DNA from 3 places in the Exiguobacterium sp. s149 genome. Region 1 is predicted to be linked to each of the others. Evidence: riboswitches for the same ligand, from Rfam matches in the RefSeq annotation. Region 1 holds a riboswitch; each other region holds the start of a gene.
What was found. A riboswitch is a leader RNA that binds a small molecule or an ion and turns the genes downstream of it on or off. The one in region 1 is predicted to bind S-adenosylmethionine.
Positions count from the first base shown of each region.

Region 2: it holds a riboswitch for S-adenosylmethionine, as region 1 does, so the genes downstream of both, KNP81_RS05845 (2,3-diketo-5-methylthiopentyl-1-phosphate enolase) here and msrA (peptide-methionine (S)-S-oxide reductase MsrA) in region 1, are expected to answer to the same signal.
Region 3: it holds a riboswitch for S-adenosylmethionine, as region 1 does, so the genes downstream of both, KNP81_RS01385 (methionine ABC transporter ATP-binding protein) here and msrA (peptide-methionine (S)-S-oxide reductase MsrA) in region 1, are expected to answer to the same signal.

Region 1 is NZ_JACSLZ010000010.1:22,697-29,807, forward strand. Features, by position in the region: gene KNP81_RS12470 (GTP-binding protein) at 1-466, opposite strand, end outside; gene KNP81_RS12475 (hypothetical protein) at 570-833, opposite strand; gene KNP81_RS12480 (SMP-30/gluconolactonase/LRE family protein) at 846-1,727, opposite strand; gene rlmN (dual-specificity RNA methyltransferase RlmN) at 1,904-2,965, opposite strand; gene KNP81_RS12490 (amidase family protein) at 3,035-4,438, opposite strand; gene KNP81_RS12495 (hypothetical protein) at 4,550-4,711, shown strand; SAM riboswitch class I at 4,756-4,856, shown strand; gene msrA (peptide-methionine (S)-S-oxide reductase MsrA) at 4,921-5,433, shown strand; gene KNP81_RS12505 (GRP family sugar transporter) at 5,463-6,326, opposite strand; tRNA gene KNP81_RS12510 (tRNA-Ala) at 6,461-6,533, shown strand; gene KNP81_RS12515 (four-helix bundle copper-binding protein) at 6,649-6,981, shown strand; gene KNP81_RS12520 (3'-5' exonuclease) at 7,047-7,111, shown strand, end outside.
Region 2 is NZ_JACSLZ010000003.1:158,970-166,080, forward strand. Features, by position in the region: gene folE2 (GTP cyclohydrolase FolE2) at 1-69, opposite strand, end outside; gene KNP81_RS05825 (TerC family protein) at 327-1,160, shown strand; gene KNP81_RS05830 (1,2-dihydroxy-3-keto-5-methylthiopentene dioxygenase) at 1,198-1,731, opposite strand; gene KNP81_RS05835 (methylthioribulose 1-phosphate dehydratase) at 1,745-2,362, opposite strand; gene KNP81_RS05840 (2-hydroxy-3-keto-5-methylthiopentenyl-1-phosphate phosphatase) at 2,359-3,009, opposite strand; gene KNP81_RS05845 (2,3-diketo-5-methylthiopentyl-1-phosphate enolase) at 3,006-4,163, opposite strand; SAM riboswitch class I at 4,233-4,334, opposite strand; SAM riboswitch class I at 4,540-4,642, shown strand; gene mtnK (S-methyl-5-thioribose kinase) at 4,724-5,875, shown strand; gene mtnA (S-methyl-5-thioribose-1-phosphate isomerase) at 5,872-6,906, shown strand; gene KNP81_RS05860 (sugar ABC transporter substrate-binding protein) at 6,899-7,111, shown strand, end outside.
Region 3 is NZ_JACSLZ010000001.1:271,670-278,780, reverse strand. Features, by position in the region: gene KNP81_RS01395 (PTS sugar transporter subunit IIC) at 37-1,089, opposite strand; gene KNP81_RS01390 (thioredoxin family protein) at 1,277-1,534, shown strand; SAM riboswitch class I at 1,988-2,093, shown strand; gene KNP81_RS01385 (methionine ABC transporter ATP-binding protein) at 2,171-3,199, shown strand; gene KNP81_RS01380 (methionine ABC transporter permease) at 3,189-3,851, shown strand; gene KNP81_RS01375 (MetQ/NlpA family ABC transporter substrate-binding protein) at 3,881-4,714, shown strand; gene KNP81_RS01370 (MDR family MFS transporter) at 4,816-6,030, shown strand; gene sufC (Fe-S cluster assembly ATPase SufC) at 6,203-6,964, shown strand; gene sufD (Fe-S cluster assembly protein SufD) at 6,977-7,111, shown strand, end outside.

The sequences.
Region 1 (7,111 bases):
CCTGCTTGCGTTCATGGAGTGACTCGCCCGAGTTAAAATCTTTCAAGAATCGATATGCATCGACGACGGTCACCATCGCATCGATATAGACGCGGCTCGTTAAATCGATCCCGAGGGCGTCATCGGCGTATGTAAACGTTTGAGCGACCGGAATCGGTTCTGAGATGCCGGATGATTCGATGATAATCCCGTCGAGTTCACGGTCGTTCGTGATGTCCTGTACCGCTTCGAGCAGGTCCTCACGAAGCGTGCAACAAATGCAGCCGTTCGATAGCTCGACCAATTTTTCGTCCGTCCGCGAGAAACCGCCCTGCTCAATCAATCGTTCGTCGATGTTCAACTCGCTCATGTCGTTGACGATGACCGCATATTTCTTACCTGACCGATTGTTCAACAGATGATTCATCAACGTCGTCTTGCCGCTCCCTAAATAACCGGACAGCACCGTGATTGGAATTCGTTTCATATATCCCCACTCCTAAATCGTAATCATTACTTTTTAGATAATGACGGGTCACCATTGTCTTGTCAAGAAAAAAACACGCCCGTTCCCAGACGTGTTCCTTTCCCTATTCTTCCAACGCCTTGCGTTCCGCCTCGGAGCGGGGATACGTGTTCGCCTGCCACTCGGCCCGATAAATCGAATCGAGCTGCGTCAGACCGACCTCATCCTCATCCTTATCGGCATCGACACTCGGGGCCTCATCCCAGCGCGGATTCAAATACGTGTGGTCGTCTTCCCGGTTCGCATCCAATAGTTTTTGGATCCCGACCCGGGCCACTGCCGCGAGTGCCAAACCGATGCCTGCACGAACGAGCAATCGCTTCACCATTTCTTTACCTCCTTATCGTCCAAACCGATAGAGCGGCATCCCTTTCACGTCTGTATCGATTTTAAAGACCGACCCTGCGTCCGGATGGGCTTTGAGCGCCTCGTCATCCATCCCTTCACGAGCCGTCGTGATGGCGAGTTGGTTCAAGTTGTCGCCGACAAAACAGCACGACGTGACGTTCGGGGCCGGCACGAGCACCTCGAGCACTTTTTCACCCGTCTCCGGGTTCCAGCGCGAGACGCGGCCGCCGGCAAAGTGCGCAATCCATAAGAACCCTTCCTCATCGGACGTCATGCCGTCCGGGAATCCTTCTTCGACTGTGAAATCGATGATGGCCTCCCCTTCGCCGAGCGTACCCGTCTTCAAGTCAAAGGCGTATTTACGGACCGTCTCGGTCGGTGTATCGATATGATAGAACGTCGAATGGTCGGGTGACCATGTCAGTCCGTTCGATAATGTCAACTCGCTCAACATGACCTCGGTCGTGCCGTCGCGATTCAGACGGTATAGCGTCGCTTGTTCCGCCTCGTCTTCAAGATGGAGCGTGCCGGCGAAGATGCGTCCGTACGGGTCGGCTTTGCCGTCATTGAAGCGGAGCTTTCCTTCTGGGTCGTCGAGTTCGACGATTTTATCGAGCTCTTTTGACGTCTCGTCCCACTCATAAATCCCGTCTTTCAAGCCGACGACGACGCCGTCCGTCACTTTCGGGACCGCGAACCCGATCTGTTGTCCCATATCGAACGACGACAGTTCATCTTCTTTCTCATCGTACCACCAGAGTGTATGTCCCTCGATATCGACCCAATAGAAGCGTTTCAGTTCCGCATCCCAACACGGCCCTTCCCCAAGCGTATTTCGAACTCGAATCCATAACGCAGCGTTTACTGTCTCCATTGAATTGCCTCCACTCTCTACATTGATTTCAAGTGACTATTCCCTGAGGGGGCAATCTCTATTCAACATTTCCCAAAATAGCAACCGCTCGGAAGAAAAATATTGAACCGGGCCGGCATCCTTCTAGGGCAGAAGACAAAAAAACTCCTTGAATCATGAGATTCAAGGAGTCTCTGTCATTTTGCGCCTTCGACATTCATATGCTTGCTGCGCAACTGGCCACAGGCCGCATCGATATCGGTCCCGTGCTCGAGGCGGACCCCGGTATTGATGCCCCGTTTCTTCAAGACGTCATAAAACGCCATGATGTCCTCGGACGTGCTCCGCTCATACTGGATATGCTCGTTGACCGGGTTGTACGGAATCAAGTTGACGTATGACTTGTCTTTAATATCGTCAATCAAGTCGGCAAGTTCCTCGGCGTGCTCAGGCAAATCGTTCACTTTCGATAAGAGAATATATTCGAACGTGATCCGCTTGTTCGTCGTTTCGACGTAATAACGGATGGCCGGCATGAGCTTGTCGAGCGGGAACGCCCGGTTGATTTTCATGATTTGCGTCCGAAGCGCGTCGTTCGGCGCGTGGAGCGACAGCGCCAAATTAATGCGCAAATCGAGGTCCGCGAACTTGTAAATCTTGTCGGCGAGTCCGCTCGTCGACACGTTGATTTTACGCGGTGCGATCGCGAGGCCGCGCTCGTCCTTGACGACACGGAGGAAGTCGACCAAGTTGTCGAAGTTATCGAACGGTTCCCCGATTCCCATGACAACGATATGGCTGACGCGAGCACCTTCCCCGACCTCGTCCAAGTAGTGTTGCACGGTCATGATTTGTTCGACGACTTCACCGGCCGTCAAATCGCGTGTCTTCTTCAACAGACCACTCGCACAGAAGCTACAGCCGATATTGCAGCCGACCTGTGTCGTCACACAGACCGAACGTCCGTATTTGTGACGCATGAGCACCGTCTCGATATAGTGCCCGTCGTGTAATTTAAGTAAAAATTTGACCGTCCCGTCGCCCGCTTCTTGTTTGACGAACAGGTCTTGCGTCGAGATGACGTATTCGGCGGCGAGCGCCTCACGCACTTCAGCGCGAACCGAGATGTCCTCGATGTGCTTGACTCGGTCGATATAGAGTGAGTCCCAGATTTGTCTCGCGTGGAAGGCACTGTATCCCCAAGAGACGCACGCTTCCGACAGCTGATCGAATGTCAGCCCGTATATAGATGGTTTCATTGCTATCTGTCCTTTCTTCAATCCGCATACGTACCATTGTAGCGGACGTGGACGACCGGTGCAACGTTCTTATAACGGTGGGACGGGACGTGTCACATGACGCTCGAACGCGTAGGCGAGACGAATCAAGTCGCATTCGGCATAGCTCGTCCCGGTGAACGATAGACCGAACGGGGCCCCGCTCGCCTTCAAGCGATACGGGATCGTGACGGTCGGATGGCCGGCTTTCGCCGCCATGTCATAATTGTGGTCATGCGGCAAGACGAGGGCATGAAGTTCCTGCTCGGCCAACAATCGGTCGATGCCGTCCGTCTTGGCGTGATAAACGTCGTCGAGGCGGCGCGTCAAATAGGCGTCCTCAATCAAGCGGCCCGATTGTTCATCCGCTTTCTCGAACGTCTTCTGTCCATGCGGAATCGTCTCGGGATGACTGTTGTTACAGTTAATCAAATCCGACAACGTCTCATACGGGAGCGTCGTCGAGGCGAGATACGCCTCGATTCCGAGCTTGAACTCATGGTACAGGATATCCCCTTGGTCGAGCCCTGCTTTCGACGGCAGTTCGACGGTGACGACCTCGATGCCGCTCTGTTTCAGCAATGCGATCGCTTCGTCGTAGAGCACCTGCTCTTCTTCAGACAGATCGGTCTTGACGACGCCGACACGCATACCGACTGCTTGCCGCTCATCAAGACAAGTCCGGTAAGGCGGACCGGCCGGAAGATGCGTCGTCGCTGGGTCAGCGGGATCTTCCCCGACCATCGCCTCAAGGGCGAGCACCGCATCCCGTAGTGTCCGTGCCATTGGGCCGGCCGTGTCCTGCGACCGGGAGATCGGGATGATGCCGCTGCGGCTAATCAAACCGACGGTCGGTTTGATGCCAACGATTCCATTATGGACGCTCGGGTGGATAATCGAGCCACTCGTCTCGCTGCCGACGGCAAGCAACGTCAAGTTGGCAGCGACCGCCGACGCCGAACCTGAACTCGACCCTCCGACATCGAGCTTGTCCCCATATGGATTGAGCGTCTGGCCACCAACCCCACTCCAGCCGTTCGGCATGCCCTCAGTCAAAAAGTTGGCCCATTCGGATAAGTTCGCTTTTCCGAGGATGATGGCCCCATTCGCGCGCAGGCTTTGAACGAGATGGGCGTCCCGGCCGGCGAAGTGATGCGCGAGGGCGACGGCCCCGGCCGTCGTCTTCATCAATCCCGCCGTCTCGACATTGTCTTTAATCAACACCGGGATGCCGAGCAACGGCAAGCGGTCACCTCGTCGAAACGCCCGGTCGGCCGCCTCGGCCTCGAACAAGGCGTCCGGGTTCACTTGAATGACCGCTCTCAGCTTGTCGTTCAACTGGGCGATCCGTGTCAAATAGTAGGCCGTCACGTCACGCGCCGTGAACGTTCCTTCTTTATATCCGCGCTGGGCGGTCTCGATATCGAGTTCGAAACATGTGTTTGGTTCAGTCATATAGATTCCTCCTTTGGTCACTCGATGGTATTCGCTATCTCCAGATGATTTCCTGTTTTCGTTCGCCAACGAATATGTAACTTGGTACACTGAAAGAAAAGGGAGGTTACTATGAATCGTTCGTACGTACTCGTCTTATTGTCCGTCTTTGCCTTGTTCTTCTTACAGCTATATGCCGGGGACGCTCCGTATACGCTACCGCTCTCCATCGTCCTCGTCATCTTGATTCTCGGCGCCACCTTGTTCCAACTTCGACGCAAACCAAACCGTTGACGCCGCTTCAAATCTGATGGTATGATGCTCTCACCAACTACATATCGATATCTTGAGTGAACGAGAGACCTGGCTCTATGACTTCACAGCAACCTGCTTCGGCAAGGTGCTACTTCCAGCAAGGCATGTGCCTTGGCCGATATGACAGAGCGCTCATGTCGATGACATGAGCGCTTTTTTTGGGAAAATTGATCGAGGGGGACTTACTAATGGAAAAAGCAACATTCGCAGGCGGCTGTTTTTGGTGCATGGTGACGCCGTTCGAGGAGCAACCTGGCATCGAGTCAATCGTATCCGGTTATACGGGAGGTCACGTCGATGACCCGACGTATGAACAAGTGAAAACAGGGACGACGGGACATTATGAGGTCGTCGAGATCACGTTCGACCCGACGCTGTTCGTTTATGAGCGCCTGCTCGAACTATATTGGATTCAGACCGATCCGACCGATGACGGCGGCCAGTTCCAAGACCGCGGCAGCCAATATGCGCCGGCCATCTTCTATCATACTGAAGAACAACGCGTGAAAGCAGAGCAGAGTCGCGACGCGCTCGCGGCGAGCGGACGATTCAAACAGCCAATCGTCACGAAGATTCTACCGGCCGACACGTTCTATCCGGCCGAGGAATACCATCAAGACTTCCATAAAAAAAATCCGGCCCACTATAAAGAGGACCGGAAGAAATCTGGGCGCGACGCATTCATCGAGCAAGCCTGGTAAACAAAAGACGGGTCGTCTGACCCGTCTTTTTAGCTTTTCGCAATCCCGAGCATGAATCCGGCCACGACGATGAGCCCGATTCCCATAAAGACGAAGACCCGTTCTTTCGTCGTCTTCTCTTCTTTCAATAGATAAATCCCACCGAGCGTCGCCACGACGACGTTCAATTGCGACAAGGCGAACGACGTCGCGATGCCGACCTCACCGCTCGACACGAACAGCCCGAAGTTCCCAATCCCCCAGGCGAGACCGGCCAAGATGTTTTTGAACGTCTTCGGGTCGAACTTCTTGACATCTTTCTCGCGCAAGCTGAACAAGAGCGCTGCGATGAACATCCCGACCGATTGCGGCAAGATGGCCGTGATGCCGTCGACCTCGAAATAGTTCGTCAAGACGGCATACGTCACATAACCGATACTCGACACGAGCAGGACGAGCAAGCCTTTCTTCAAGGCCCCGCTACTGTCGCCGTCTTTGTTCTGCTGATATGACGTCAGTGCCGCCCCGATGATAATCAACACGAGCGCAGAAAAACCGAGCCATAACTCGGTCGACGTCTGCCAATCACCGAGCACGATGACGCCGAACAAGGACGTCCCGACGAGTTGCATACCGGTGCTGATCGGCATCGCTTTCGATACACTTAAAATTTGGAACGATTGGAACTGTAAATATTGCCCGAGTGCCCAGAACACACCGGAGATGAAGCCGGTCACGATTGCTAGCGTCGTGAACTCCGGATTGAATACGAGTGCGATGATGACCGCCATCACCATCGCCCCAATCGTCGTCCCGATTAACTGTTGAATCGGCTTACCACCGACTTTCGACACGATGAGCGGGATACTCCCCCACATCAAGGCAGGTAAGAGTGCGAGTAAAATCATTTCCATAGATAACACCTGCTTTCGTAGAATAACATTACCAATGATTTTCCCACGTTTACGCACGATTAAACTTTGTTCGAAAAAATTTAAAAATATCCATTGCCAAATGTTTTACTAGGATGATATAATAATTTTCGAACGGGGCATTAGCTCAGCTGGGAGAGCGCCACGCTGGCAGCGTGGAGGTCAGCGGTTCGAGCCCGCTATGCTCCATTATGGAAGTCACCACTCATTTGAGGGGTGACTTTTTTTTGCGTCTCCGCCCGGTTTAAGTCACCTGGTAGCGGGTAATGATTGTAAGACATCATTATTCTAAGGGGGACTTACTATGGATCGTGCCTCTGTCGAAGAGACCATTTTAGCCGTCATCGACTGTATGCGGGCAAGCAATCACTGTTTCTCAAAATGTTTACAAGAAGAGGATTTATTGATGGTCGCCGAGTGTATCCGGCTGACGAAAGAATGTTCGGAAGTGTGTGCGCTCGCCTTGAACGCGCTCGAGACCGATTCGGCTTTCACCAAACCGATTGCTGCACTCTGCGCCCAGGTGTGCGACACGTGCGCCGTCGAATGTGGCCGCCACTTGCATGACCATTGCCAACGTTGTTCCGAAGCGTGTCTCCGCTGCGCAGAGGCGTGTCGCAACCTCGTGGCCGCATAATCGCTTTTTAGTCTAACGATATGTTAGACTTTTTTTATACTTGTTTTATGAGAAAGGGACCGATTATGTCATATTCAATTCTTGCCATCGACGTCGAGACGGCCAACCGCGATAGTCGCAGCATCTGCTC
Region 2 (7,111 bases), on a different contig from region 1:
GGGCGGGACCGAACCGAATAATTTATGTCGTTCTGCTTTAGTAGGTAAAGCGACATGGCTTGTAGACATAATCGGATTCTCCTTTTTTGAGAGGGCAAATGACTGCCACTCGTTCTTGTTAGGATTTTATCACGAAATGTACATCAACCGGGTACCATTTTGCTCTCTGAACATGCTTTGAACGTGCTCGTGAATAAAAAAACTTCAGCAATTGAAGAAAAGAAGATTGATTTCGATATGAATCGGGAATAAAATGTTCCTGTGAACTTAAAAAATAGATCACTGTTAAATATGAAGGAACACAACAAAAAAAGGGGATGTTTTTAATGGATTGGCAGTTAATTCTGCAGTACGCCTGGATCATCGTCGTACTCGTCGGTCTAGAAGGGCTACTTTCTGCAGACAACGCACTCGTCTTGGCGGTCATGGTCAAGCACTTGCCGCGGACAGAACAGAAGAAGGCACTATTCTATGGCTTGCTTGGAGCGTTCGTTTTCCGCTTCATCGCATTGTTCTTGATTTCATTCTTAATCAACGTCTGGCAAGTCCAGGCGCTCGGTGCGCTTTACCTGATTGGAATGAGTGCACGACATCTGTATATGACCTATAAGGCACGTAAGGTGGAGCCGAAACAAGATCTCGCCGCTGAGGCGAAAGAAGAGACGGCTGTCACAGAGAAGCCGGTCACGAAGAAAGAGTTCTGGTTGACGGTTGCGAAAGTCGAGTTTGCTGATATCGCCTTCGCGGTCGATTCGATTCTCGCAGCGGTCGCGCTCGCGGTCAGCTTGCCGCCGCTCGGTCTCGGTGAAATCGGTGGGATCGACTCTGGTCAGTTCTTCGTCGTCTTGACAGGTGGACTCATCGGGGTCATCTTGATGCGTTTCGCTGCTCGAATTTTCGTCAAGCTGTTGCATCAACGTCCGACACTTGAGACAGCCGCCTTCATCATCGTCGGCTGGGTCGGTGTGAAGTTGACGGTGCTCGTCCTTGAACACCCTGGCTTCAAGGAATTGATTGCCGGTACACCGTTCGCGTTCATGGGTCTTCCGGACGGCTTCGTCCACTCGACGGCGTGGACCGTGTTCTTCTGGTCGGTCATGGTCGGTATCGCGGTATGGGGTTGGTTCTCTTCAAAACCGACAGCCGCTGCCAAACATTAAAAAAATGGTCTCTCGCCTTTGAGCGAGAGACCATTTTTCATGCGGTCACGTCTTGTTTCTCGTAAATCGGCACCCAGCCCTCTGTCGTCACGAAGATGCGGACGGCGACGACTTTGCGGTCGTCTTGGAGCGTGAAGTAGTGGCGCGTGTTCACCGGCACCGAGATGAGGTCGCCGGGGTTGAGCTCGATGTTGAAGTAGCCACGCTCGGCGTCATCGATGGCGAAGATGCCATGGCCGCTGACGATGAAGCGGACCTCGTCATCCGTATGATGGTGCTCCTTTTGGAAGTTGACGAGCAATTCGTCCAAGTTCGGCGTCGCGTCTGACAATGAGATGACGTCTGCCGTCTCATAGCCGCGGCGCTCCGATACATCACGAATCTCGTCACGGAACGTCGACAAGATCGCTTGTTTGTCCTCGTCCGTCAACTGATAGTTCTCTTGCAGGTTTTCCGGGAGCTTTGTGATGTCCCACTGCTCATATAAAATCCCGCGAGACTCTAAAAAGGCGCTCACTTCAGTTTGATCGACGTAACGCTCTTCGGTTTGTTGGAAATAGACAGTTGCCATGGTTGGTTCCTCCTTATGAATGGACGCCTAGGGCGCGTAGTTTTAATGTATAGCTGAACAAGAACTCGTAAGCCTCTAAATAGCGTTTGGCCGCGGCCGGGGTCTCGCCCCAGACGGTGATGCCGTGATTGCGAATGAGGACGGCACCGGCGTTTGCGTGAATGTGAGGGGCGAAAGCGGCCGCAAGAGTCGGAATGTCCGCATGGTTCTCGATAATCGGTACGCGGACGACCGCATCCTCGTCCCAGAAGCCGAGCGCTTTGATGATTTCTTGACCGGTGAAGACGACTTCGCCGGTGGCGGCATGGAGCTCGGAGATGACATTATTGTCGACCGTATGGACATGGAGCGAACACGTCGCATCCGTCCGATTGAACACTTCGACATGTAGCAGCGTCTCGGCGGATGGTTTTCCTGTCTGTTCGCCGATTAAGCGTCCGCCCGCATCGACATGAACAAAGTCGTCTGGCGTTCGTTTCCGTTTATCGCGTCCACTCGCCGTGACGAGAAATTCGAGCGGGTCGTCAGAGACGCGAATCGCCAAATTCCCACTCGTTCCGGGGAACCAGTCGCGGGCGGCGAGTTCGTCTTTAATCTCGGCCAGTTCAAGCCAACGTGCCGTAAGGCTCATACGGCCACCTCCTTCAAATGATGGGTGATGTCGTCAAACGTCTCGAACGGGGCGTAACGGATGCCTGCGTCTTCGCAGAGCGTGATGAGTTGACCTCGGGCGTAGACGAAGTCGGCACGCTTCGCGACCTCGAAGTCGGTCACCGAGTCGCCGATGACGATTAAGCGGTCGGCGGGATTGACGATGCGGCGAGCGAGCGTCGGCTTGCAACAGCCGCAATCGTTCGTGCACTGTTCGTCGCAAGCGTGCGACCACGTGACGGTTACCGTCTCAGCAGAGAAGTCGGCGACGTTGCAGTAGATATGCTCGGGGTCGACGTGGCCTGCTAAAATTGGATGGACGAAAAAGTCCATCCCGCCGCTGACGACGTCAAACTTCCAGCCGTGGGCCCGAACTTGTTCTAAAAATGCCGGGAACCCTTGGCGGAGCGTGATCCGCTCCAACAAATAATCACGGTAAGCCGGGGCAGCCGCGCTCGGCAATAGTTGAAACAGTTGACCGACGCCGGAGCGGATTGAAATCCGTTGCTCGAGGACCGCATCTTTCAACTCGACCCAAGCCGGCGGGGCGAACGCTTTCATCAAGGCGATGATATTGTCTTCCGCCGTGATCGTCCCGTCGAAGTCGCACAGGATATGGATCGTCATCGCGACGCCCACGCCTTCAACGCGGTATCGAGCTCGTCCGTCTGTCCTTCGGTTTGATCGAGGACGTGAGCGATGGCTTGTCGGAAAGCACGAGCCCCGGCGGCTGCGCCATCCGGGTGTCCGTGAATGCCACCGCCGGCGTTGATGACGACATCTGTCCCGAAATCACGAATGATATCCGCGACGAGTCCCGGATGAATCCCGGCTGATGGGACCGGTAAAATCGGTTTCGACCAATGCGGTTCGGCGCTCTGGTCACGAATCGCGAACGCCTCGTCACGCGGTGTCGCGAGGGAGCCATACGGAGACGGGAAGAGCGTCAAATCGGCCCCGGCGAGGCGTGGGAGTTTACCGAGTAAGAGCGAATGACTGATGGACCCGGTCAAGGCGCCGGCAAAGGCCGGGTGAGCCAAAATCGGCACACGGATGTCTGGGTCGTTCGCAAGTTCGCGCAGTGCGTCAAGACCGTACGTATAGACGTTGAATAGAAGCGCCGTCGCACCGGCCTCAATCAGCCGGAGTGCCTGGTCGCGCAGAGCGAACACAGGACCGCTCAACGTGATGGCATAGAGGACACGCTTCCCGGTCGCCTCAAAGTGCGCTTGAATGACGGCCGCTCCGATGCGGGCCCGTTCGAGCGATGGGGTGAGCGGGTTGTCGTATAAAATTTCGTCGTCTTTGACGATATCGATGCCTCCGGCAAACTGATCGCGGAGTTGCTGCTCGAGAAACGCGAGGTCACGGCCGATGACACCTTTGAAGATGCTCATGACGAGCGGGCGATCATGGACACCGAGCAAATCGCGAATCCCTTCGACGCCGAACTTGGCGCCTTTGAAATGAGGCGCGAGCGTCTCGGGCAACGTCAAATCGATTAACCGGATTGAATCGTCGAGGGACAGTTTCCCGAACGTCGTCGTCAAGATGGATGATAAGTCAGGGCTGACATTATGTAACGGGTAGCGGATCGTGAAGCGGCTCGTCGTATCCGTATGTGTGGTCGACACGACCTCACCCCGGTACGCCTGTAACTGCTCTTGCTCTAAGTGAGGCAGCTCCGTCCAAGTACCGACGGTCAGCTCGAGGGCGATTTTGTCGGCGACGGTCGCGACCGCGTCCGTTCGTTTGATTTCATATGTGGCAGTGATACTCATATGGTTCCTCCTTCCAGGCAAACAAAAAATGACCCCATGCCGAGGCAAGAGGTCATCATAAAAAATGAACTCTTATCTCTCAGCTTTCGCTGCAAGAATTAGCACCGTGCCATCTCTGGTCGGTTGCTGCGACATCATCGGGCTCGTCCCTCCGTCTGCTCTTGATAAGAATGTGATTTGAAGTTGTGAAATTTAATTGAATTTTTGCACAGAATCGTCACGTCGTCAATTCCTTTTTTTCCAAAAAAAATATTTTGGGGAGTTGTTTCCATATATGCACAAAAAAAGACGGAGGTGCACGGAGAAAATGACGTTGACAATTGTGACGTCAAGTCCGTAATATTCATCACATAAGTTCACCGAATCGAATAAACCACTCTTATCGCGAGTTGGCAGAGGGAATTGGCCCGATGACGCCGCAGCAACCGACCACTAGGCACGGTGCTACATCCACCAGACGAATGTCTGACAGATGAGAGGAACAACCATTTTGGCTGTGCCTCTTTCTCGCGGAGAAAGGGGCTTTTTTTGTGGGCAACTTACAGGAAGGGGAAAACATCATGTCATATCAACCATTTACAGAACAGACCGTCGTCGAGCACGTCCGTCAACTAGGATACTTGCAAGAAGGAATCGCCGAGTGTGAGGAAATCGGGGACGGTAACTTGAATCTCGTGTTTCGGATTCGCCAAGGCGAACAGCGCCTAATCGTCAAACAGGCGCTCCCATACGCCAAAGTTGTCGGCGAGAGCTGGCCGCTTACGCTCGAACGGGCATGGATTGAACAGTTGGCACTCCGTGAGTTTGCGAACGTGGCGCCGCGTTTCGTCCCGGACGTCCTCGGCAGCGACCGGACGCTCGCCTACACGATTTTAGAAGATCTGTCTGATTATGAGATTGTCCGCACCGGTTATTTGAAGGGGGAGAGCTATCCGGAACTCGCGCGTCATGTCGGTGAATTTTTAGGAGAGACGCTGTTCGCGACGTCGGATTATGCGGCCGGACCAATTGCGAAGAAGCGGATTGAACGTGACTATTACAATCCGGAACTGTGTGACATCACCGAGAAGCTCATCTTCACCGACCCGTTCAAAGACGCAGAGTCGAACAACATCGAGGCGGCGCTTCGAAAAGATGTCGAACGCCTTTGGCAAGACCAGGCGCTGAAGGTCGAGGTGACGAAACTGAAAGTCGGATTTGTCACGAAACATGAGGCGCTTCTGCACGGTGACCTACATACGGGCAGCATCTTCGCGACCCAACAAGAGACGAAAATCATCGATCCAGAGTTCGCATTTTACGGACCGTTCGGCTTCGACCTGGGCCAAATCATCGCCCATTTGACGCTGTCGACGTTCTATGACCCGTTCAAACGCTTCGAACGTTTCACAGACGTCTTGACGGTGTGGGAGACGTTTGAGAAGACGTTCCGGGCCAACTTTGAGCGCGCCGTCGAACCGTTCAACACGGACGGTTTTGTCGACGAGTTGTTGCGGACGATCTTCAGCGACACGATCGGCTACGCCGGTTGCGAACTCATTCGCCGTGCCGTCGGACTCGCCGGTGTCGCCGATCTCGAGACGTTGCCGGAAGCGACGCGGCTCGAACGAAAACGTGACGCGCTTGCCCTCGGGACGGCGCTCATCAAAGAACGCCACAGCGTCGAATCGATTGACGACTTGGTGACGCTTTTGTCGGGGGTGCGCGTATGACGGTCCAAAACATCCGCTTTAATTCGCAAACGGACGAACTCATCCTATTGGATCAGACGTTGTTGCCGCACGAAGAGCGTTACGTGACAATCGAGACGCTTGAACAGGCCGAACATGCCATCGAGACGCTCCAAGTCCGCGGCGCCCCGGCCATCGCTTATTTCGGAGCGTTCGTCCTCGCCAAAGAGGCGGGCCGGTTAATCGATGACCCGGACTTCACGCGTCGGCTCGAACTCGTCGGACGCCGCTTGATTGCGACCCGGCCGACAGCGGTCAATTTGCAAAACGTGATTGAATCGCTCCTTGATTTAAATGTCGGGGACGACTTTGAGGCGATTGCCGAGGAAATCAAACGGCGCGCCATCGCTTTGTACGACCGGGACGTCGATACGTATCGGGCCATCGGCGAGCATGCACTGACGGTGTTGCCGGCCGGAGGGAACGTGTTGACGATTTGCAACGCCGGTGCCATCGCGACATCGCGATACGGCACGGCGCTCGCGCCGTTTTACGTCGGAAAAGAACAGGGCGTATCTTTCAACGTCTTCGCCTGTGAGACGCGGCCGCTCCTGCAAGGGGCACGCCTCACTGTCTGGGAACTCGACCGGGCCGATATCGACGTGACGCTCATCACAGACAATATGGCGGCTTGGACGATTCAGTCAAAACGAGTCGACGCCATCATCGTTGGAGCCGACCGTATCACACGGACGGGTCACGTCGCCAATAAAATCGGGACGTTGCAGCTCGCCGTCCTTGCCAAACATTACGGCATTCCGTTCTACGTCGCGGCGCCGCATTCGACGTTCGATTTGACGGCGGATGACACGATTGAAATCGAGGAGCGGAACCCGTCAGAAGTGACACATATCGGCGGTCAACCGACGGCACCCGTCGGCATCACCGTCTTCAATCCGGCGTTCGACGTCACCACACCGGACCTCATCACCGGACTCATCACCGAGGCGGGTGTGTTCGAACCGACAGAGGCCGCCATCACACATCATGTAGGGGGAACGATTCATGTCTAAAAAACTATTGATTTTGTTATTCACATTCGTCTTGGCGCTCGTCGGTTGCACGAACGAGCAAGCGGCCCCATCGAAGCCGGCCGAGAAGACGGCAGAGACCAAACCCGTCTCGGTATCGAACGGGACGTTGCCGAAAGATATCGATGTCGCCCTCATCATGCAGATGTCGATTGGCACGTTCTCGTCGCAGTATATCAATGGGGTG
Region 3 (7,111 bases), on a different contig from region 1:
CCCGGTTTCTCTTTACGAGAAGCCGGGTTTTTTTGATTAATCGAAGTCGAGACGGTAATGATCAGGCTCGATGAGCGACGTCCGGTTGAACAAACGATAGAACAGAATCCCGAGTGTGATTGGGATGAGCCCGAATAAGACGACGACGAGCATGACGTTCCAGAGCGCGAATCCTCCCGGCATCAAATGCAAGGCGTTGACCGGACCGATTAGACCCGAGACGCCGAATCCGGCACTGATCGGTGTGCCTTCAATCCGAAGGATACCTGCGAGCGCTCCAAGGATGGCCGCATTGGCGAGTACCGGCAACATCATAATCGGACGACGGACGAAGTTCGCCATTTGAATCTTCGGTGAGCCGAGGAAGTGGGCGATCGACGTTCCGGTCGCGTTCATCTGCCAGCCAGCGATGGCGAGACCGAAGCCGGCAGCGACGACGCCAAGGTTGGCGGCCCCGGCAGCGACACCAGACAGGCTGATGGCTGTGGCAATTCCGACCGTCGAGATTGGCGATACGATGATGAGCGAGAACGCCATCGCGATTAACATGCCCATCACGATCGGTTGCAGTTCAGTCATCGTCATGATGATCGTTCCGACGTACGTCGTAATCTGTGAGATGTAAGTGAGTAGGAACGCGCCGATGCCTCCCGCGACGACGATGACCGTCATCGGCAAGACGAGCACCGTGTATGTCTTCAGGCGTGGCGACAACTGCATGACGAGGAACGTCGCGAGAGCGGCCGTCACACCGGCCGTGATGACGTCACCGATTCCGGCCATGAGGAACGCGCCTTCCTCGATGCGGATGGCGCCACTTCCGACCTGAGTCGCGATGCCGATCGTCCCGGCCTCGAGCGCCGATCGTCCGAACTGCATGGCGACAGCGACACCGATGATGACCGGTAAGAGGCGCATCGCAATCGTCGTCGCATCTAAGATGAACTGCAAGGACGGAAAATACGGCAAGATGGCTTTCGTTAATTCACCGAGCAAAGCGCTCGGGATGAGGGCGATGAGAATGGCAAGACTGAGGCCGTTCAAGACGTTCATTAAAAATTGTTTTCCGGTAAGCTTCTCTTCCGTCATTGGGGATTCACCTGTCCTTTTCTACTGGTTTGCTGTTATGTACAAAAGCGATAAAGTTAATGACCATACTATGCCTCTTTCTGCCGAGCGTCAACAAGAAATGTTGAAATGTTCAGAATTTTCCATTTGAGCACAACTTTTGAACCGATTGGCCTGGATTCATATACTTAGAAGAGAGGTGAGTAAAATGATGACAGACGGATTCTTATATATATACGCCCCAATGTGCGGTACATGCGCCGTGGCCGAGCGGATGCTCTCGGTCGTCGAGGCGGTCGACCCAGAATTGAAGATTGAAAAACGCGATGCCAACTTTATCCCGAACGAACTCGAGGCGTATCAGGTCATGAGCGTTCCGGCGCTATTGAAGCTGGAGAATGGCCAAGTTCGCGATCGTTTGTACGCATTTCAAAACGTCCAGCACGTCCTATCTTTCGTTAAGTGAGATAGGATGATTAGAATAATCTGAAAATTTTAAATAATCAGTTGACACAGAAAGTTCACGAATGATATATTCATTACAACATCTTACTTGAACACAACATAGGACGAGATTTTCCCGTCATCAAGACGTTTTCGAACAACCGCTGCATGAGCTTACGCGATTTCAGGTGGACCTTCCCTTCGATTGTCCCCCAAAAAAATCAAGCGTCGGGGCACCGGTCGCGTAATTGCATGGTCCGTTCGAAGACCGAGTGATGGTTGGGTAAAAGTCCCCCATATAAGGATGAATGCTCTGATCGGGCAAAAGAGGTTCATCTATGGGTTGTCCTTCAGTGACTCAAGGTGCTACGTTCTGTGTCATCCTCGGATGGCACCTTTTTTTATTTTGCTGAAAAAAATAGTTTGACATGAAAATAATGTGTCGCTATGATAAAGCTAATCAAATACGCAACCACTCTTATCAAGAGAGGCTGAGGGACTGGCCCTATGACGCCCAGCAACCGCGGAGCAATCCGAAATGGTGCTAATTCCAGCAAGGTGTATACCTTGGAAGATGAGAGCAATCGTTGTCCGTACGATAAAGTACGCACGTTTGCTCAAACGTGCGTACTTTTTTTGTTGTCAGGAGGGAAATGGATTGATTCAATTACGCAATGTGGCCAAATGGTTCGACACGAAAAACGGTCGGGTCCAGGCGGTCGATGATGTGTCGCTTACGATCGAAAGCGGCGAAATTTTTGGAATAATCGGATATTCAGGGGCGGGGAAGTCGACGCTCATCCGTTTGCTCAACCGACTCGAGGCACCGTCAAGCGGTGAAATCGTGGTCGCCGGCAGCGAGCTGACGAAGCTCACGCCGAAGGAACTGCGCGGGGTACGTAAAAACGTCTCGATGGTGTTCCAACACTTCAACTTATTATGGTCGCGCACGGTCGCTGAGAACATCAGCTTCCCGCTCGAGCTCATCGGGGTACCGGCGAGCGAGCGCAAACGCCGCGTCCAAGAACTCGTCGAACTCGTTGGTCTCGCCGGACGAGAAGACAGCTATCCGTCACAACTATCGGGCGGCCAAAAGCAGCGAGTCGGGATAGCCCGTGCGCTCGCTACGAATCCAGAAGTGCTCCTCTGCGATGAAGCGACGAGCGCACTCGACCCGAAGACGACGGATTCGATTCTCGAACTGCTCGTCAGCATCAACAAGAAACTTGGTTTGACGATCGTCCTCATCACCCATGAGATGCACGTCATCCAAAAGATTTGTCACCGTGTCGCCGTCATGGAGGCCGGAAAGGTCGTCGAGACCGGACAAGTCGCCGACGTGTTCCAACATCCGGAACAGCCGATTACGAAAGAGTTCGTCAAGCAGATCGGCGCGGTCGAAGACATGTCGCTCACGTTCGAACATTTGAAAGCTCGTTATCCGAGCGGTCAAATCGTCAAGCTCAAATTCTTGAACGAGACGGCCGAACAACCGATTCTGTCGGAAGTGTTGAAGCAGCATGACATCGGCTTCAACATCATCGGCGGAAAGGTGACGCAGTCACAAGTCGGTGCCCTCGGGACATTATTCATCCAATTGATCGGAGAGCCGGCTGAAGTCGAGCGGGCCATCGCCTCAATCCGATCACAGGCAGTGGAAGTGGAGGTAGAAAGCGATGTTTCCTAATGTAGATTGGCAAGTCATGTTAGAACAGACGTGGGAGACGCTCTATATGACACTCGTCGCCGGAGCCGCGACGTTCGTCATCGGTCTCGCGCTTGGGATGCTCCTATATGTCACGAACGAGCCGCTCATGATGAAGAACCGTCCGATTTACACGGTCATCAGTGCGGTCGTCAACATCTTCCGGTCAATCCCGTTCATCATTTTGATTATCTTGCTCATCCCGTTCACGTTACTCGTCGTCGGGACGATGCTAGGATCGACGGCAGCACTACCGGCACTCATCATCGGTGCGGCCCCGTTCTATGCACGGATGGTCGAGCTCGCGCTTCGCGAAGTCGACCGCGGTGTCATCGAGGCGGCCGAATCGATGGGAGCAACAAAATGGCAGATTGTCTATAAAGTATTGTTCCCAGAAGCATTGCCGGCCATCGTGTCAGGCATCACGGTCACGATCGTCGCGATCGTCGGTTACACGGCGATGGCAGGGGTCGTTGGCGGCGGGGGACTCGGGAACTTGGCTTTCCTCGAAGGGTTCCAGCGCTCACAAAGTGACGTCACGTTCGTCGCGACCGTCTTAATCTTGGTCATCGTCTTCGTCATCCAGTTCATCGGCGATCGACTCGTATCTGTAATCGATAAGCGTTCCGCTTAATCAAATAGAAAATTTGGAGGGGTTTTATAATGAAATCATGGAAAACAGTACTCGGTTTAACGGCAGCTTCAGCACTCACGATTCTCGCGGCTTGCGGCGGCGGGGATTCAGAATCAGGTTCGGGCGATGACAAGACGCTCGTCGTCGGTGCGTCAAACGTCCCGCACGCTGAGATTTTAGAGCACGTCCAAGATGAGTACGAAGAGAAGGGCTATACGCTCGAAATTAAGAAGTTCCAAGACTACGTCCTACCGAACAAAACGCTCGCAGACGGTGAATTGGACGCGAACTACTTCCAACACGAGCCGTACCTCGAGTCGCAAATGGCTGAAAACAAAGACTACAAATTCGCTTCAGCCGGTGGCGTCCACATCGAGCCGATCGGTGTGTACTCGAAAGACTATGCATCACTCGATGAGCTTCCAGAAGGCGCTGAAATCATCATGAGCTCGTCGGTCGCTGACCACGGACGTATCCTCACGATGCTTCAATCTGAAGGCTTGCTCACACTCGCGGAAGGCAAGACAACGGACGCGACGGTTTCAGACATCGTCGACAACCCGAAAAACTTGGAGTTCAAGACGGACGTCGAAGCGGCACTTCTCCCGCAAGCGTTCAACAACGGTGAAGGGGACGCGGTCCTCATCAACACGAACTACGCGATCGATGCCGGCCTCAACCCGCTCGAAGACGCGATCGCTCTCGAAGGCGAAGATTCACCTTACGTCAACTTGATCGTCACACGTGAAGGCGACGAAGATGACGAGCGCGTCAAGGCACTCCTCGAAGTCCTCACGTCAGAAGAGACACAACAGTGGATCTTGGATGAGTACAAAGGTGCAGTCGTACCGGTCAAACAATAATCTCGTCAAGGCCCGGGCTATCCCGGGCCTTTTTTGTTTGGAGTAGTTTTGGTTCATTAATAGAAGTACACTACATATATGTAGGAAAAGGGGGGATTCGGATGAACATACGACACATTCATCCGCTGACGCTGGGCGTCTTGTTCGGTACGTTTTTTGCCCGGCTGTCGACATTTTTTGTCATGCCGTTTTTTGCGATTTATCTCGCGACGCTCGGCTTCTCGGCGAGCGTGATCGGGACGGTGTTCGCCATCTCGGCGCTATCGGGGTTGTTCATGAGCTTTTTCGGGGGGACGCTGTCCGATCGCTATGGGCGCAAACAGTTGATGCTGATCGGCATCGTCTTGAACGCCTTGACGTTCAGCGGTTTCGCACTCGTGACAGAGTTATTTTGGTTTTATATGTTCTCGGTACTTATGGGCGTGTCACGGTCGTTCCTCGAACCGGCGTCCCGCGCCCTCATCAGTGATACGACGCAGCCGGACCAGCGCGTCATCGTCTATAACGTCCGTTACTTTTTAATCAACATTGCGGCGGCAATCGGACCATTGCTCGCGGTCGTCTTGTCGCTCACTGGCGCAAAGAGCGCCTTCTTCGTCGTGACGGGCGTTTACGTGATGTACGGACTCGTCATCTCGACGCTGTTCCGAAAGTATCCGTTCGAGGAAGGGGACGGCGTCAAAGTCCGGCCGCGCTTGACGGAGACGTTCCGTGTGTTACAACAAGATAAGACGTTCCGCTTCGTCATCATCGGAATGATTTTTGCCATCATCGGCTATAGTCAGTTCAATGCGACGTTGCCACAGTTCATCGCGTTCCATGACGGATTCGAGAATGGGTCCCGTCTGTTCGCGTATTTGTTGACGGTCAATGCAATCACCGTGCTCGTCGTCCAGTATCCGATTATGCGGTTCGGGATTCGCGTGTCACCGATTAAGTCGCTCTTTTTCGGAGTCGGCACGCTATCGACCGGGCTCCTGCTCATCGGTTTCGCGACCCAGACGTGGATTTTATTCGTCGCGATGGTCATCTTCACGGTCGGCGAGGTGCTCATGTTCACGATGACGGACGTGTTGACGGACGAATTGGCACCGGCCCATCTGCGCGGGACGTATTTCGGGGCGATGGGGTTGACGGCGCTCGGTCAGACGATTGGTCCTGTCATCGGTGGAGTGTTGCTTGATGGATTCGACAATGCAGCGTTGCCAGTGTTTGGAAGTTTGGCCGTATTGACGGCATGCGGCGCCTTCTTCTTCGCCGGCGCCTTGAAAGAACGAAAAGCAAGTTTAGCCTTAATCGAGGAAAAAGTTGGATAAAGTCTTGATTTCCCGATATTCTCATTCTCAACATTTATGTTTTATTGAGAATGAATAATAAGGTGAGTCGCTTGAAATAAAAAATTGCCTAGATTAAGATTAGAATATATCTAATCTACGCCAAAAATGGCGAGAAAACGGAAGGGGTATCCGAATGTCTAACGTACCACACATGAAAATTGATGACCTCCGCGTCTCAATCGAAGGAAAAGAGATCGTAAAAGGTCTTAATCTTGAAATTAAAGGTGGCGAAATTCACGCCATCATGGGTCCTAACGGAACGGGTAAATCTACACTCGCATCGGCACTTATGGGTCATCCATTGTATGAAGTCACAGGCGGAAGCGTTGATTTGAACGGCGAAGACGTACTCGACATGGAAGTCGACGAGCGTGCGCAAGCCGGAATGTTCCTCGCAATGCAGTATCCTGCTGAAATCAGTGGTGTCACAAATGCCGATTTCTTACGTTCAGCAATCAACTCGCGCCGTGAAGAAGGCCAAGAAATCTCACTCATGAAGTTCATCCGTGAACTCGATGCGAAGATGGACGTCCTTGAAATCCCTTCAGAAATGGCACACCGCTATTTAAACGAAGGCTTCTCAGGTGGAGAGAAAAAACGTAACGAGATTCTTCAGATGATGATGATCAAACCGAACATCGCCATCCTCGATGAGATCGACTCAGGTCTTGACATCGATGCGCTCAAAGTCGTCGCCAAAGGCGTCAACGAAATGCGTTCAGAAGAGTTCGGCTGCTTGATCATCACGCACTATCAGCGTCTCCTCAACTATATCGAGCCAGACTTTGTTCACATCATGATGGACGGGAAAATCGTCATGTCAGGTGGCAAAGAACTTGCACAACGACTCGAAGCAGAAGGTTACGACTGGGTGAAGCAAGATCTTGGAATGACAGTAGACACAGAAGCGTAAGGAGGCTGTACGATGACCGTACAATTTGAATTGGATGCACAAGCAGTAGCGGCACGTGCAGAGGCGCTCGGTGGACCTTCATGGATGGTCAACCGTCGCAAAGAAGCAGCAGAACTTGCGCCGACCCTCGCCTTGCCAAAAGTTGAA